Regions from separate parts of the Streptomonospora halophila genome, predicted to be linked through region 2. Evidence: predicted binding sites of a transcription regulator. Region 2 holds the regulator's gene; each other region holds the start of a gene.
What was found. Region 2 encodes LexA, which represses DNA repair genes until DNA is damaged. Its sites were predicted from a motif close to TCGAACANNTGTTCGA; they were not measured.
Positions count from the first base shown of each region.

Region 1: a site for LexA is predicted at 3,140-3,155, ahead of ruvC (crossover junction endodeoxyribonuclease RuvC). Genes of this name have one in related genera too.
Region 3: a site for LexA is predicted at 2,300-2,315, ahead of ABEA15_RS12720 (intein-containing Rv2578c family radical SAM protein). Genes of this name have one in related genera too.

Region 1 covers NZ_BAABIK010000020.1:49,604-54,631, reverse strand. The annotation lists gene ABEA15_RS17350 (adenine phosphoribosyltransferase) at 1-24, opposite strand, end outside; gene yajC (preprotein translocase subunit YajC) at 178-576, opposite strand; gene ruvB (Holliday junction branch migration DNA helicase RuvB) at 823-1,911, opposite strand; gene ruvA (Holliday junction branch migration protein RuvA) at 1,925-2,536, opposite strand; gene ruvC (crossover junction endodeoxyribonuclease RuvC) at 2,545-3,111, opposite strand; gene ABEA15_RS17325 (DUF4282 domain-containing protein) at 3,232-3,780, opposite strand; gene ABEA15_RS17320 (YebC/PmpR family DNA-binding transcriptional regulator) at 3,993-4,742, opposite strand; gene pdxT (pyridoxal 5'-phosphate synthase glutaminase subunit PdxT) at 4,739-5,028, opposite strand, start outside.
Region 2 covers NZ_BAABIK010000017.1:38,273-43,300, forward strand. The annotation lists gene ABEA15_RS15355 (1-phosphofructokinase family hexose kinase) at 1-886, shown strand, start outside; gene ABEA15_RS15360 (LysM peptidoglycan-binding domain-containing protein) at 1,255-1,911, opposite strand; gene lexA (transcriptional repressor LexA) at 2,247-3,014, shown strand; gene ABEA15_RS15370 (alpha/beta hydrolase family protein) at 3,304-4,380, shown strand; gene ABEA15_RS15375 (hypothetical protein) at 4,476-5,028, opposite strand, start outside.
Region 3 covers NZ_BAABIK010000013.1:46,192-51,219, reverse strand. The annotation lists gene ABEA15_RS12725 (endo alpha-1,4 polygalactosaminidase) at 1-107, shown strand, start outside; gene ABEA15_RS12720 (intein-containing Rv2578c family radical SAM protein) at 140-2,290, opposite strand; gene ABEA15_RS12715 (SDR family oxidoreductase) at 2,514-3,239, opposite strand; gene ABEA15_RS12710 (LysR family transcriptional regulator) at 3,323-4,201, shown strand; gene ABEA15_RS12705 (metallophosphoesterase family protein) at 4,285-5,028, opposite strand, start outside.

The DNA.
Region 1 (5,028 bases), on a different contig from region 2:
GAGGGCGCTCAGGTCAGCGGGCATGGCAGGGGGAGTCTCCTCGTCTGGTCGGTGGGCACGGCGGCTCGGGGGGCCGCGCGGCGCCCGACCCGGCCGGCGGTTCGGGCGGCACGGGGCGGGCGCGGACACGCGAAGGCGACGGGCCCGCCCCGGGGACCCGTGCGGTCGCTTCGCCTGCTACCTCGGGCCGTCGTTCTTGTCGTCGTTGCCCGGGAAGTCGGGCCGGTCCTCGACCGGGGTGTCGTCGCTCACGCCGTCGTTGGGGCGGACCACGTCGCCCACGCCGGCCTTGAGCATCCGGATCCGCGTGCCGGGGGAGATCTCCAGTTCGATCTCGCTGTCGCGCACCTCCACGACGGTTGCGTAGAAGCCCGCCTTGGTCAGCACCTCGACACCCGGCTGCAGTTCGCCCTGCATCTTGGACTCCTGCTGCTTGCGCTTCTGCTGCGGGCGCAGGATCAGCAGCCAGAAGACCAGTGCGATCAGCACGAACGGCAGGATCATCCCGAGGAGCCCGCCTTGTCCCTGGGCGCCATCGGCCAAAATTGTCTGAGCCAGCACGGGGTGTCCTTCCATCGTTTGTTCCGACCTTCGCGGCCGCGCCGCCACGCCGGTGGCGGGGCCGTGTCCGCGGCTGTCGCCGCCGCAGGTCAACGCTCCGCAGGCGGCGCGTGTTCCCATCGGCCGCACGCCCGTGGGCATCGTTGCCGTTTCGCAAGGTCCGGCACTCAGTTTACCTACCGGCGGTCCGGCTTCGCCCGGGCACTCACCGCGGTGTCGGCGGCCCGGTTCCGGAGCCGGGGGCCGGTGGGACCGGACCGGCTAGGAGCCGCTTGTTCCGGGCGCCTCGGCGGCGCGCGGGGCGGCCGCGCTGTCGGCGGCAGCGGCGGCGCCGAAGGCGGCGTCGGGGGGCGGCGCGATGCCCAAATGGCTCCAGGCGTCGGGGGTGGCGACCCGCCCGCGCGGGGTGCGGGCGACGAAACCGGAGCGCACGAGGAAGGGTTCGGCCACGACCTCGACCGTCTCGGGCTCCTCCCCCACCGCCACGGCCAGGGTTGACAGGCCCACCGGCCCGCCGCGGAACTTGCCGCACAGCGCCTCCAGCACCGCGCGGTCGAGGCGGTCCAACCCGTGACCGTCGACCTCGAACAGCGCGAGCGCCGCGCAGGCGGTGTCGCGGGTGAGGCGGCCGTCGCCGTGCACTTCGGCGTAGTCGCGCACCCGCCGCAGGAGCCGGTTGGCGATGCGGGGTGTGCCGCGCGAACGCCCGGCGATCTCGGCGGCGGCGTCGCCGTCGACCTCGACCCCCAGCAGGCCGGCCGAGCGGTGCAGGATGCGCTCCAGGTCGGCGGCGGCGTAGAAGTCCATGTGCGCGGTGAAGCCGAAGCGGTCGCGCAGCGGCGCGGGCAGCAGGCCCGCGCGGGTGGTGGCGCCGACCAGGGTGAAGGGGGCGACGTCCAGCGGGATGGCGGTGGCGCCGGGGCCCTTGCCCACCATCACGTCGACGCGGAAGTCCTCCATGGCGACGTAGAGCATCTCCTCGGCCGGACGCGCCATGCGGTGGATCTCGTCGAGGAACAGCACCTCGCCCTCGTGCAGGGTCGACAGGACGGCGGCGAGGTCGCCGGAACGCTCGATCGCCGGCCCCGAGCTGATGCGCAGCGGCGCCCCCAGCTCGGCGGCGATGATCATGGCCAGCGTGGTCTTGCCCAGGCCGGGCCCGCCCGACAGCAGCACGTGGTCGGGGGCGCGGCCGCGCCGCTGGGCGCCGCGCAGCACCAGGCTCAGCTGCTCGCGCACGCGCTCCTGGCCGACGAAGTCCTCCAGGAGCCGCGGCCGCAGCGCACCCTCAAGCGCGCGCTCGTCGGTGTCGGCGTCGGCCGAGACGGCGTCCCGCTCGTAGTCGCTCATGGTTTCGCCATTCCTAGGCGCGGCTCAGGCGGCGCAGGGCGCTGCGCAGCAGCACGGCCACATCGGGGGTGTCGGTGGCTTCGGAGGCGACGGCGTCGGCCGCGGCCTCGGCGTCCTTGGCCGACCAGCCCAGGTTGACCAGGCCCGAGACCACCTGCGGACGCCACGGCGCCTCGGGGGCGGGTGCGGCGCCGTACTCGGCGAGGGCGGGGTCGGCGGCCGGGGGCGGGCCGAGCTTGTCGCGCAGTTCCAGAGCGATGCGCTGGGCGCCCTTGGGACCGATGCCCGAAACCCGGGTGAGGGCGGCGGTGTCCTCGGCGGCCACGGCGGCGCGCAGTGCGTCGGGGGTGTGCACCGCCAGGATGCCCAGCGCCAGCCGCGGCCCCACACCGCCGGCCTGCTGCAGGCGCTCGAACACGTCGCGCTCGTCGTCGTCGGCGAAGCCGTAGAGGGTCAGCGAGTCCTCGCGCACCACCAGGGAGGTGGCGACGGTGGCGTGCTCGCCCACCCGCAGTCCGGCGAGGGTCGCCGGTGTGCAGTGCACCGTCATGCCGACACCCCCGACCTCGATCACGGCGGTGCCGCCGGCGCGGGCGGCCACCCGGCCGCTGAGGAACGCGATCACTGCGAAGGTCACCTTCCCTGGGGGTCGGGGGCGCGGCGCGAGCGACGCGCGAGCTCGACCTTGCGGGCGAAGTCCTGCTGGGCCCGGGCGATGCGGTCCTGGGCGCCGCCGCGCCAGATGTGGCAGATGGCCAGGGCGAGCGCGTCGGCGGCGTCGGCGGGTTTGGGCGCGGCGTCGAGGCCGAGCAGCCGCGCGACCATGGCCTGGACCTGCGCCTTGTCGGCCCGGCCGCTTCCGGTGATGGCGGCCTTGGCCTCGCTGGGCGTGTGCAGCGCGACCGGCAGCCCGCGGCGCGCGGCGCAGGTGATGGCGATCGCGCTGGCCTGCGCGGTGCCCATGACCGTGCTGACGTTGTGCTGGGCGAAGACCCGCTCGACGGCGACGGCGTCGGGGGCGTGGTCGTCGAGCCAGCGCTCGACGCCGCGCTCCACGCCCAGCAGCCGCTCGGCGAGGTCGCTCCCGGGGTCGGTGCGCACCACGCCGGCGGCGGCCAGCGTCAGCGAGCGGCCGACGGAGCCGTCGACGACCCCCACCCCGCACCGGGTCAGCCCGGGGTCGACCCCCAGCACGCGCATGGTCGGCGGCTCCCTTCCGGCCCGGGCCTCGAACGTCCGTTCGCAGAGCCTACCGCCCGCAGGCCCCACCGCGCTCGGGGGACACGGGTCGGGGGCGGGGGTGCGCCGGGGACGCCCGGGCTACATGCCGTTGCGGGAGCGGATCGCAGTGAGGTCCTCGCTGATGCGGAACAGCACGATCAGCACCTCCAGGCCCACGCGGGTGAGCAGCGCCGCCACGGCGCCGCCGACCAGGGAGCCCAGCAGCGTGAGCAGCCCGGTCAGGGGGCTGAAGCCCATCAGCCCGAAGGAGCTGACGACGCCGCTGAGGGTGACGATGGCGATCAGCACCAGCCAGAGGACGAACAGGACGTGGATGATCCGGGTGGTGACGAAGCTGCGGAACCGCAGGTCGAACAGCGCGGCGAAGAAGCCGGCGCCGTCGGCCGCGGGAGGCGGTGCGGCGGGTGCGGGTCCCCCGGGGCCGCCGTAGGGCTGCTGGGGCGGCTGCTGCCAGCCCTGCTGGGGCCCCGATGCGCCGGGCGACGGAGGCGTGCCCGGCTGCCCCGGCTGCGGTCCCGGGTAGCCGCCGGCGCCGGAGGGGCCCGGGGTGTCCGGGCCGGGCTGTCCGTACTGGCCGCCGTAGTCGGGGCGGCCGGGCTCGTAGGGGTTCTCGCCGGGGGGATTCATCAGGAGCTTTCCTCACGGGGGGCGGTGCTGACTGCTTCGGCGAGTGGCCACTCTATCGCGCGCGGCGAGGGGGCGCCGGGCTGTCGGATGAGGCGGGGGCCGCGGCCGGCACCCGGGCGCGGGCCCGCCGGGCGGCGGGGGCGAAACGCCGCACGCCCCGTGTCCGGTCTCCGGGTGCGGGGCGTGCGGCGAAGGTGTGTGCGGCGCGGGCGCTAGCCGATCTTCGCCATGATCTCGTCGGGGATGTCGACGTTGGTGAAGACGTTCTGCACGTCGTCGGAGTCCTCCAGGGCGTCCACGACGCGCATGACCTTCTTGGCGTCCTCCTCGCCCACCTGCACCTCGACGCTGGGCAGGAAGGAGGTGTCGGCCGAGTCGTAGTCGATGCCGGCCTCCTGCAGGGCGGTGCGCACGTTGACGAGCTCGCCGGGCTCGCTGACGATCTCGAAGGACTCGCCCAGGTCGTTGACGTCCTCGGCGCCGGCCTCGACCACGGCGAGGGTGACGTCGTCCTCGCTGACGCCCTCCTTGGACACCAGCACGACGCCCTTGCGGCTGAAGAGGTAGGACACCGAGCCGGCGTCGGCCATCGAACCGCCGTTGCGGGTGACCGCCACGCGCACCTCCGAGGTGGCGCGGTTGCGGTTGTCGGTGAGGCACTCGACGAGCAGGGCGACGCCGCCCGGGGCGTATCCCTCGTACATGACGGTCTGCCACTCGGCGCCGCCGGCCTCCTCGCCGGAGCCGCGCTTGCGGGCGCGCTCGATGTTGTCGAGCGGGACCGAACTCTTCTTCGCCTTCTGGATGGCGTCGAACAGGGTGGGGTTGCCCTCCGGGTCCCCGCCGCCCGTGCGCGCCGCCACCTCGACGTTCTTCACCAGCTTGGCGAAGAGCTTGCCGCGCTTGGCGTCGATGGCGGCTTTCTTGTGCTTGGTGGTGGCCCACTTGGAGTGGCCGCTCATGCCTGTCCTTTCACCATGTCGACAAAGAGCCGGTGTATCCGCGGGTCACCGGTGAGTTCGGGATGGAAAGAGGTAGCCAGCAGGCCGCCCTGTCGTACCGCCACGATCCTACCGGCCCGCTCACCGTAGGCGATCTGGCCGAGGACGCGCACGCGCTCGCCGACGGCCTCGACCCAGGGCGCGCGGATGAAGACCGCCTCGAAGGGGTCGCCCCCGACGCCGTCGAGGTCGATGCCCGCCTCGAAGGACTCGGTCTGGCGCCCGAAGGCGTTGCGCCGCACCGTGA
Region 2 (5,028 bases):
GCTGCGCCTCGGCGGCATCCTGCGCATCAGGTCGCCTACCACAGAGGCGGGCGGCAAGGGGGTCAACGTCTCCCGCGCGCTGCGCGCGATGGGGCATGCGACCACCGCCGTGCTGCCGGTCGGCGGCGCGACGGGTGCCGAGCTCACCTCCCTGCTGGGCGACCTGCACCACGTCGCGGTGCCGATCGCCGGCACCACGCGCAAGAACTTCACGCTGGCCGAGGGCGACGGCACCACGACCAAGCTCAACAGCTCCGGCCCCGAACTGGCGCCGGAGGAGATCGACGGCCTGCTGGAGACGGTCGAGGCCGAGCTGGCGCGCGGCCCGGAGTGGCTCGTGGCCAGCGGAAGCCTGCCCATCGGTGCGCCGGTCGACTTCTACGCGCGCCTGGCCAAGCTGGCCGGCTCCCGCGGCGTGCCGCTCGCGCTGGACACCTCGGGCGAACCGCTGGAGGCCGCTGTCGCGGCGGGCGGCAACGCACTGCTCAAGCCCAACCGCGAGGAGCTGAGCGCGCTCGCGGGCCGGGATATGGAGACCGTCGGCGACGTCGCCCGCGCAGCAGGCACGGCCGTGGCCCGGGGCAACCGCGCGGTCCTGGTCACCCTGGGGCCGCACGGAGCCGTGCTCGCCGAGGCCGACGGCACCTGGTGGGGCCAGGGCCCGTCGGTCGTGCCGCGCAGCACCGTGGGCGCGGGCGACTGCGCGCTGGCGGGCTACCTCTCGGCCGACGGCTCGCCGGAGGGGCGCCTGCGCCGCGCCGTGGCCTGGGGCGCGGCGGCCGTCGCACTCCCCGGAACCACGGTGCCCGGCCCCGAGGACCTCCGTGCCGAGTCGGTGCGGGTGGTGGCCGACCCGCCCGCGTCCTGGCGCCTGGACGACCTGTAGCGACGCCGCGGGACGCGTCAGGCCGGCGTCCTCCCGGCGCGCCGGGCAGGGCACGTCGGCCGCCGGGGGCCGCGGCCCCCGGGGCGTTGCCACGGGCGCTCGGCCCGCGCCGACGCCGGTGCGGGCCGCCGACGGCGCCGTTCTGTCGCAACCCCCTGCCATGATCATTCCGTCATCGGGCAGTGGCCGCGACCGGGAGGAGGCCGAGCAGTGGACGCCGAGCAGGAACGCGGTCCCGCCGCCGCGCACCCCTTCCATCGCGCCGGGCCTGTCGCCCCCGCCCCGAACCGCGGACGGTGAGGGCGACGGTGGCTGCAGCGGCGGCGGAGGGCGCTCGGGCCGGTGCGGTGCCGCGGCCGCGGCACCGGCTAGAACTCGGGCATCACGAGTTCCTGGCCGGGCTCGATCTCGGACTCGCTGAGGCCGTTCGCCTTCACGATCTCGTGCACGGTGCTGCGCGGATCGTCGCCGGGACGCACACGTTCGGCGATCGACCACAGGGTGTCACCGTCGCGGACGACCACGGTGGGAGGCGCCTCCTCGTGCAGCGCCGACTCCGCGGGCGCCGGGCCCGTGGCGGAGGCTCCGGCGGTGCCCACGGCCAGCAGCAGGCCGGCCAGAAGGGCGGTCGCCAGCGCCGAGACCGCCGCGCCCACCACGACGCGCCCTCGGCGCGTGAGGCGCTCGTTCCACAGTTTGGCTGCGGCGCCGAGCACCGGAGCGGGGCGCGGTGCCGGGACGGCGGCCGGGCGCAGAGCCCGCGCCGGGGCCGGTGCCGCCTGCCGCGGACGCCGGGCCGCCCTCGGCGGGGCCGCCGCGGCGGCGCTCCACTCGGGCAGCTGCCGCGCCCAGTCGAACAGCGCGCCGTCGTGCGCTCCCGGGAACGGGTCGGCGCCGGAAGCGCCTTCGCGTTCGGCCTCCTCGGCCGGCGGCGCCTGCGGCGGGACCACGGACAGCCGCGCGCGCCGCGGCAGCCGGACGGCGGGCCCGCCGTCATCGGGTCGTGGGATGTCGGGCCAGGTCAAGGGGGATTCGAACGCAGTGGCGGATTGAGACGCTGACATAGTCATGGCCGCACAGTCCTCACCTTCGTACGCCAGTTCGTTAGAACTAACGTTCGATTCCTACCGCATTCGAGCGAATTTTTCAGCACCATCTCGAACGTTTGTTTGATATTGCCGTGTGCACGCAGTAACGTTGGACATGTTTCGCTGCGGTATCGGCGACGCCACGTTCAGTGGCTGAACACGCGCTACCGCTGCCGAACACTGATCGACCGGCTGGTCCCTCGAGTCGGGGGATCCGCCTGACGCCCGCCGATAGCCGCACCCAGAACAACCGACCGCCGAGGAGGCCGGCCGTGCCGGAGGAGAACCACGGAACCCAGGAACCTCACACGGGCGGGGGGTCCGTCACCGCGCTCCGGTCCGCTGCCGCTCCACCCGCCGATTCTCAGGACTCCGCTGACAGCGCCGAGGGGGCGCCGCAGCTCACCGCACGCCAGCAGAGCGTGCTGAACTGCATCCACCGCTATGTGCGGCAGCGCGGATATCCACCGTCCATCCGGGAGATCGGCGACGCGGTGGGGCTATCGAGCCCGTCCAGTGTGGCGCACCAACTGAAGGTCTTGCAACGCAAGGGCTACCTCTACCGCGACCAGAACCGCCCACGAGCGGTCGAAATCCGCATTCCGGGCCAGCCGCCGGTGCGCTCCTGGGACCAGCTGGAGGAGACCCCCGAGGCCGACGAGTCCCGCGCGACCGCGGTCCCGGTGGTCGGGCGCATCGCGGCGGGCGGCCCCATCCTGGCCGAGGAGTCCATCGAGGACGTCCTCACGCTGCCCAAGCAGCTCGTGGGCGAGGGCCGGCTGTTCATGCTCAACGTCGTCGGCGACTCGATGGTCGACGCCGCCATCACCGACGGTGACCTGGTCGTCGTCCGCCAGCAGCCCGAGGCCAACAGCGGCGACATCGTCGCGGCGATGCTCGACGACGAGGCCACGGTCAAGGCGTTCAAGCGCGACTCCGACCACGTGTGGCTACTGCCGCGCAACGACGAATACGAGCCCATCCTCGGCGACGACGCCACCATCCTGGGCAAGGTGGTGGCCGTGCTCCGGCGCGTGTGAGCCGCCGCCGCGTCGGCATAACGAGTTCGCCTCGCTTTGGCACGGGTTCGTGATCTTCGCTGTAGATCACGAACCCGTCGCCTTTTCGGAACCCAACGGTTATCCCTGACCCCGCCCGGCACCGGTTCCCGATCCCCCGCCCTACGCCGCGACGGCGGCTCCGCGCCAGGGACCAAAGGCCGAATCCTCGCGTGCCGCCCGCCGCTCAGGGCCGCCCGGCGCGCCGCACGCCGCCGATCCCCCGGCACACCCCGCACCCGCGGGCGCGGCGGGCACTACGGTAGGGACCATGCCCGTCCGCTCGCCCTTGCGCGCCGCCGCCGTCGCCGCGCTCCTGGCGGCCCTCCTGGCCACCGGCTGCAGCCCCGAAACCGACGACTCCGGGCCCGTCGAGCCGCCCGGCATCCGGCCGCAGCAGAGCGAGGTCACCTTCCGCAGCGGCCCCGACACCCTGCACGGCACCTTCGCCCTGCCACCCGGCGGCGGTGGCGACCTGCCCGCGGCGCTGATCGTCTCCGGCAGCGGCCCCACCGACCGCGACGGCAACAGCCCGGGGCGGCCCGACGCCGGCACGAACAAGAACTTCGCGCGCCTGCTGGCCGACATGGGGGTCGCCTCCCTGCGCTACGACAAGCTCGGCAGCGGCGAGACCGGCATGGCCTCGCGCGAGAAGGACGCCGCCGTCGGCTACGGCGTCTTCGCCCAGGAGGTCGCCGACGCCTACGCGCACCTGGCGTCGCGGCCCGAGGTCGACCCCTCGCGGCTCATCGTGCTGGGCCACAGCGAGGGCGCCCTGTTCGCGCTGCGCGCCCACGAGATCGTCGAGGAGCATCCGCCGCGCGCACTCGTCCTCGCCGCCCCGCCGGGCCGCCGCTACCTCGACGTCGTCGACCGGCAGATCACCGAGCAGGTCCGCAGGGCCGAGGCCGCCGGCTCCATGGACTACGCCGCGGCCGACCAGGCGCTCTCGGACGTGCGGACCGCCGTCGCCGGAATCCGCGACGGCGACGAACTGGAGGAGGCCGACCTCCCGCAGGGCTTCGGGGGCCTCTTCGCTCCCCGGTACCAGGACTTCCTGCGCCGCATCGACGCGATGGACCCCGTGCGCCTGGCGCGCGACCTGCCCGCCGGCACCGCAACGCTCGTCCTGTGGGGCACCGCCGACTCGCAGATCGCGCGCGGCGACGTCGACCGCCTGATGACCGGGCTGCCCGACGGCGAGCGGGCCGACATCCCCGGCGCCGACCACGTGTTCCGCAGGTACAGCGACGCGCCCGGGGCGGAGGCGCTCGACTCCCGGCGCCGCTTCTCCCCCGACGTGGCCCCCGCCCTGCGCACCTTCCTGGAGTCCGAGACCGGCCTCTAGCCGGGGTGTGTTCGATGATTGGCGGTTCAGCCGGAACACGGCGCCCGACCGGCACCGCGTACGCCCGGCAGTGGCGGGCGTGTGCGGCCACGGCCTCAGTAGTCGCCCTTTTCGATCTCGGCGGTGACGGCCCGGGCCAGGGACTCGGCGTTGGCCAGCGCCACGTCGGCGGGCATCGACTCACTGGCCTGGTAGTCGACCGCGGCGGTGTGGCAGGCCATCGTGTACAGGTTCGACAGCCGCACCGCGGTGCAGCCCCAGTCGAAGCCCTGCACCGACTCGCTCCAGCCCTTGGCCTCGTCGCCGAGCCCGGACAGCTTGTGCGGAGACGCCTTTCCCCGCGCAGCCGCCTCCAGCGCCGTAGACGCGGCCTCGGTCCCCGGCCTGCCGGTGCGGTCGGCGTAGCGGACGATCACCACGCGCGCGGCCGCGGGCACCTCGGAGGCGGTCTGCGGCGTCTCCCAGCGGCACTCGTAGCCTTCGCGGCGCTCCGGGTCGAAGTCGGCGATCCTGCGGCTGAGCTCGGTGTCGCGCGCGGGGACCAGGCCGTCGAGGACGCCGCCGGGCACCACCGAGCAGTCGGGCGCCGACTCGTACTCGCCGCCCGCCGCAGAGGTGAGCGAGACGATCGCCCACACGCCGGCGGCG
Region 3 (5,028 bases), on a different contig from region 2:
CCTTCGGCGACCTCGGGGTCTCGGCGGTGCTGCGGGACCTGGACGTGGCGACGCCGGAGTCCGCGGGGTACGTCCACGCCACCTGCGACGAGTTCGGCCGAGCCTGAGCCCGTGGGGGATCCGCCGTTTCGCGTGCGTGTCACTGGAGCAGGGTCAGCTGCTCGCCGCCGGGGGCGCGGCCGCCGTCGGACCTCGCCGAAGCGGAGCCGTCGGCCGGTGCGGGGCGGTGGCGCGGCGGGTCGCCGCTGTCGGGGCGCAGCAGGCCGTGGCGGCGTGCGGCGTCGCGCACGCGCGCGCCGACCAGGTCGCGGTAGGGCTTGGGAGCGTAGGCGCCGCGGCGGTACAGCTCGCGGTAGCGCGGCACCAGGTGCGGGTACTCGCGTGCGAGCCACCGCATGTACCACTCGCGCGCGCCGGGGCGCAGATGCAGCAGGATCGGGGTGACGTTCGCGGCGCCGGACTCGGCGATCGCGGCGACGGTCGCCTCGATCTGCTCGGCGGAGTCGGTCAGGCCGGGCAGGATCGGCGCCATCAGCACGGAGCAGCTCAGCCCGCGGTCGGCGCACCGGCGGACGACGTCCAACCGCGAGGCGGGGCGCGGGGTGCCGGGCTCGACGGTGCGCCATACGTCCTCGTCGAGGGAGCCGACCGACACCGCCAGGCCCACGTCGGTGACCCGGGCCGCCTGTTCGAGCAGGTCGAGATCGCGCAGGATGAGCCGCCCCTTGGTGAGGACGGAGAACGGGTTGGCGAAGTCGCGCAGGGCCGCGATGATCTGCGGCATCAGCCGGTAGCGGCCCTCGGCCCGCTGGTAGGGGTCGGTGTTGGTGCCCATCGCGATCGGCTCGCCCGCCCACCGCGGGTTGGCCAGCTCGCGCCGCAGCAGCTCGCCGGCGTTGACCTTGACCATGATCTTGGAGTCGAAGTCGTGTCCGGAGTCGAGGTCCAGATACTCGTGCGTGCGCCGGGCGAAGCAGTTGTGGCTCACCACGCCGTTCGCGAGGAAGTCCCCCGTTCCGGTCGTGATGTCGTACAGCGTGCGTAGTTCGCCGGTGTCCTCGATCGAGACGACGTCGAGCCGGGGGTCCGACTCGAGTGCGGCATCGTCGATACCGCGCTTTCGAGTGATCGCGGGGTCCGTCGTCTGGAGGAACCGCAGCCGCTCGCGCAGTCCTCCGGTGAGCCGCACGACCTGCGCGCCCGACACCGCGGCGGGTCCCTCGACGGTGTGCTCGAAGCCGAAGTGCTTCATGCTCAGGCCGACCGCCGCGATGATCTCGCTGTCGGCGCTGGAGATGCGGAGGACGCCTCCGGAACAGTCGCCTTCGGCGTCGAACGCCCCCGCGAGGAACCCCTTGCGCCATTCGTCGCACGGTGCGACCGGCCATTCCACGATCTCGGACATGCGCTCGGACGAGGTGCCCTGCGCGGTGCGGATCGCCGTGATCGCTCGCCGGTTCTCCGGCGCGGCGGCGGGGTCGAAGCGGACCGCGCTCACGCCGAGACCGGCGAGGCAGCCTGCGGCGCGATCCGCCGCTTCGCCGTCGGCGAGCGCCCGGCGGAGTCGGAACACGCGGGCTCCGTCGGCCGGACGCTTCGTTCCCGGATGGCCGGAACCGCCGGGAGGCGCATCGCCGCGGAGGATCCCGCAGAGATAGCCCCTCCTGTAGGCGCCGGCGCCCTCGGGCGGATCCGCGTAGCGGCCCGTGCCCAGCAGTCCGGTCCCTTCGGTCAGGTGCGGCCGGCGGCGGTGGCCGGAGGCGCCTCCGGCGACGTATGTCCAGCCGCGGCCGGTGAGGAACCGGTGGTCGCCGCTGGCCACCAGCACCGTGCCGTCGGCCAGCGTGATGCGGTAGGCGCGCTTCACCGTCGTCCAATGCGCCTGCACCGTCGTGGGTGTGTAGCGCCGGCGGCCGCCCGCGCGGCGCGTCCCGTAGATCCGATCGCCGACCCTGATCTCCGCCAGCGGTCTGGTCCGGCCGTCTGCCATGAGGATCGGGGTGTCGCCGGACAGGCAGTAGACGCAGGCGTGGCTGCAGCCCCGATAGGGGTTGACAGTCCAGCGGAACGGGACCGCGGCCTCGCCGGGGACGCGGTTGATGATCGATCGGGCGCGGATCTCGACGGCCACGGCGTCGCCGCCGTCGCCGCCGAGGACCGGCCCGGGTCCGGGATCGGCCAGCCCGGCCCGCCCGGTGCCGCGCCCGGCGCCGGAGGGCTCGGGCGCGACGTCCGCGCGCTCGAACAGCGCGGGCTCGTCGTGCTGGTCACGCAAGGATTCCCATCGCATACCCTCAATACGAACACAGGTTCGAATGCGTGTCCAGTGGCCGTCCACAGGCCTGTGACGAGGCGCTTCACGGCCGCACGCGCGCTCCGGGCCGCGGGGGCCGTGAGGCCGGGGTTTCGACCGCCGAGTGGGCGCCGCGTGAACTGCGGAACTTTGCGGCGCGGTGATGGCCGGGAGGGCGGCGCAAATGCGGGCCGGCGCCTTCGCTCCCGCCCGTCCGGAGTCACCAGGGGACGGCGCCCTCGTCGTCGAAGAAGCCGCCGCGCGGTCCGTCGTCGGGCAGGGTGGCGAGCCGGATCGCGATCGCGGCACCCTGCTCGGGCGTCCGCGGCGCGTTGAAGCCGGTGAAGTCGGTCGCGACGTAGCCGGGGCAGGCGGCGTTCACGATGACGTTCGTGTCGGCGAGCCGGCGGGCGTACTGCGCCGTGAGGCTGTTGAGCATCGACTTCGACGGTGCGTACGCGGCCAGGATCGGACCGGTCTGCAGTGTCAGCGAACCCATGTTGCTCGACATGTTGACGATGCGCGGCGAGTCGGCGCGGCGGAGCAGCGGGAGAAGCGCGTTCGTCACCCGGACGACCCCGAGCACGTTCGTCTCGATGACGGTGCGGACGACGTCGAGGTCGAGCGTCGTCGGGTCCTGTATGCCGTCGCCGGTCCGGCCGGAGATGCCCGCGTTGTTGACGAGCACGTCGAGCCGTCCCGCCGCCTTCTCGACGGCCGCGGCCGCGGCGGCGACGCTGTCGTCTGAGGTGACGTCGAGGGCGACCCCGAACGCGTCGGCGCCCGCGGCACGCAGGCGGTCGACGGCCTGCTCGCGCCTGGCGTCGTCGCGCGCGCCCGCGGCGACCGTGAAGCCGGCCGCTCCCAGGCCCTGTGCGATGGCGAAGCCGATTCCCTTGTTCGCGCCGGTGACCAGCGCGGTCTTCGTGTCGTTCACGGGACCAATACTCGGCGAGCCCCGCGCTCGCCGTCCAAGACCGATTCGCTCGGCTGTGATACTCGCCCGGTATCAGGCGGTAGGCTCCGCACGTGGACGATCTCGAGACCCGCGAGCTGCGGTACTTCGTCGCCGTTGCCGAGGAGCTGCACTTCGCACGCGCCGCCGTTCGGCTGGGGATCGCGCAGCCGCCGCTCTCGCGCGCGATCCGCCGGCTGGAGCAGCGGCTCGGCGTCCGGCTCTTCGACCGGGACCGCCGGGGAGCGGCGCTGACCTACGCCGGCAGCGTGCTGCTCCGCGAGGCCCGAGCGGCCCTCGACGCGGTCGCGGCCGCCGCGCATCGGACGCGGCGTGCCGGGGATCCGACGCGGCGGCTGGTGCTCGTGACCAAGGCCGGAGCGTCCCACGAGCTGCTGCAGCGGCTCCTCGACGCGCTCGCGAGCGATCCCGAAGCGCCATCGGTCGAGGTTCTGCTGTGCGAGGTCGGCGAGCAGGCGCGGCTGCTCCGCGACGGGCGCGCCGACGCGGCCCTCATGCACCGGCCCTTCGACGACCTCGCCGGGTTCGACACCGAGGACCTCTACGTCGAAGGCCAGATCGCGCTCCTTCCCGCGGGGCATCCGCTCGCCTCGCGCGACCGGCTCACCCTGGCCGATGTCCGCGACGTGCCGGACCTGCCGCTGGCTCGCTGGCCCCGGCTCGACGGGTCCTACCCGGAGGGGCCCGGACCGGAGGTGCACACCCAGTCGCAGCTCGCTCAGCTCGTTGCGCTGGGCAGGACGCTGCTGGTCATCCCCGCCTCCAGCCGCGCCTGGCAGTGGCCCGAGCACGTCGCGGTGCCCGTCGCCGACGCGCCGGACGTCACCACGGTGATCGCGTGGCCGCCGAGCAGCCGCTCACCGGAGGTCGCGTCACTCGTCCGCTCAGCGGCCGGGCTCCGCGGCGCCGCGGAGCCCGCGCCCGCGGACTGAGGCCCCCCTCAAGCTCCTGTCGGACCGGCCACCGGGGGATCCGCCCGGCGGGCCGGAGAGCGGGCGCCCGCCGGGACGGGCCGCTAGCCCTCCGCCGGTGCGGGGAACACCTGGTAGAGGCGGTTGTCGGGGACCGGGCGGCGCCGCCACTCGCGCGGGTATCCCACCGAGACCTCCTGGAACCGGACCCCGTCGTGGTAGGTGGTCCGAGGGATGTGCAGGTGGCCGTAGACGACCGCGGCGGCGTCGTACTTGAGGTGCCATCCGGCGGTGTGGACGCTGCCGCACCACTGGGCGAACTCGGGGTAGTAGAGGACGTCGGTGGGTTCGCGCACGAGCGGGTAGTGGTTGACCAGGACGGTGGGACCGTCGACCTCGGCCAGGCGGCGCTCGCTGTACTCCAGCCGGGCCCGGCACCACGCGTCGGGGGAGGGGTAGGGGTCGGGGTGGAGCATGAACTCGTCGGTGCAGACCACGCCGGTGCTGCGGGCGTAGGCCAGCCCGTCCTCCTTGGTGGAGGTGCCGGGCGGGTGGAACGTGTAGTCGTAGAGGGTGAACAGCGGCACCACCGTGACCGGGCCGCCCGCGCCGCGCCACACGGGGAACGGGTCCTCGGGGGTGTGTACGCCCAGGCCCCGGCAGATGTCCACAAGCTGTTCATAGCGCTCGGCGCCGCGCAGCTGCAGCGGGTCGCGCGGGGTGGTCCACAGCTCGTGGTTGCCGGGCACCCACACCACCTCGGCGAACCGCTCGCGCAGCATGCGCAGCGCCTCCTCGACGGCGGCGGGGGTCTCGGCGACGTCCCCGGCGACGATCAGCCAGTCGCC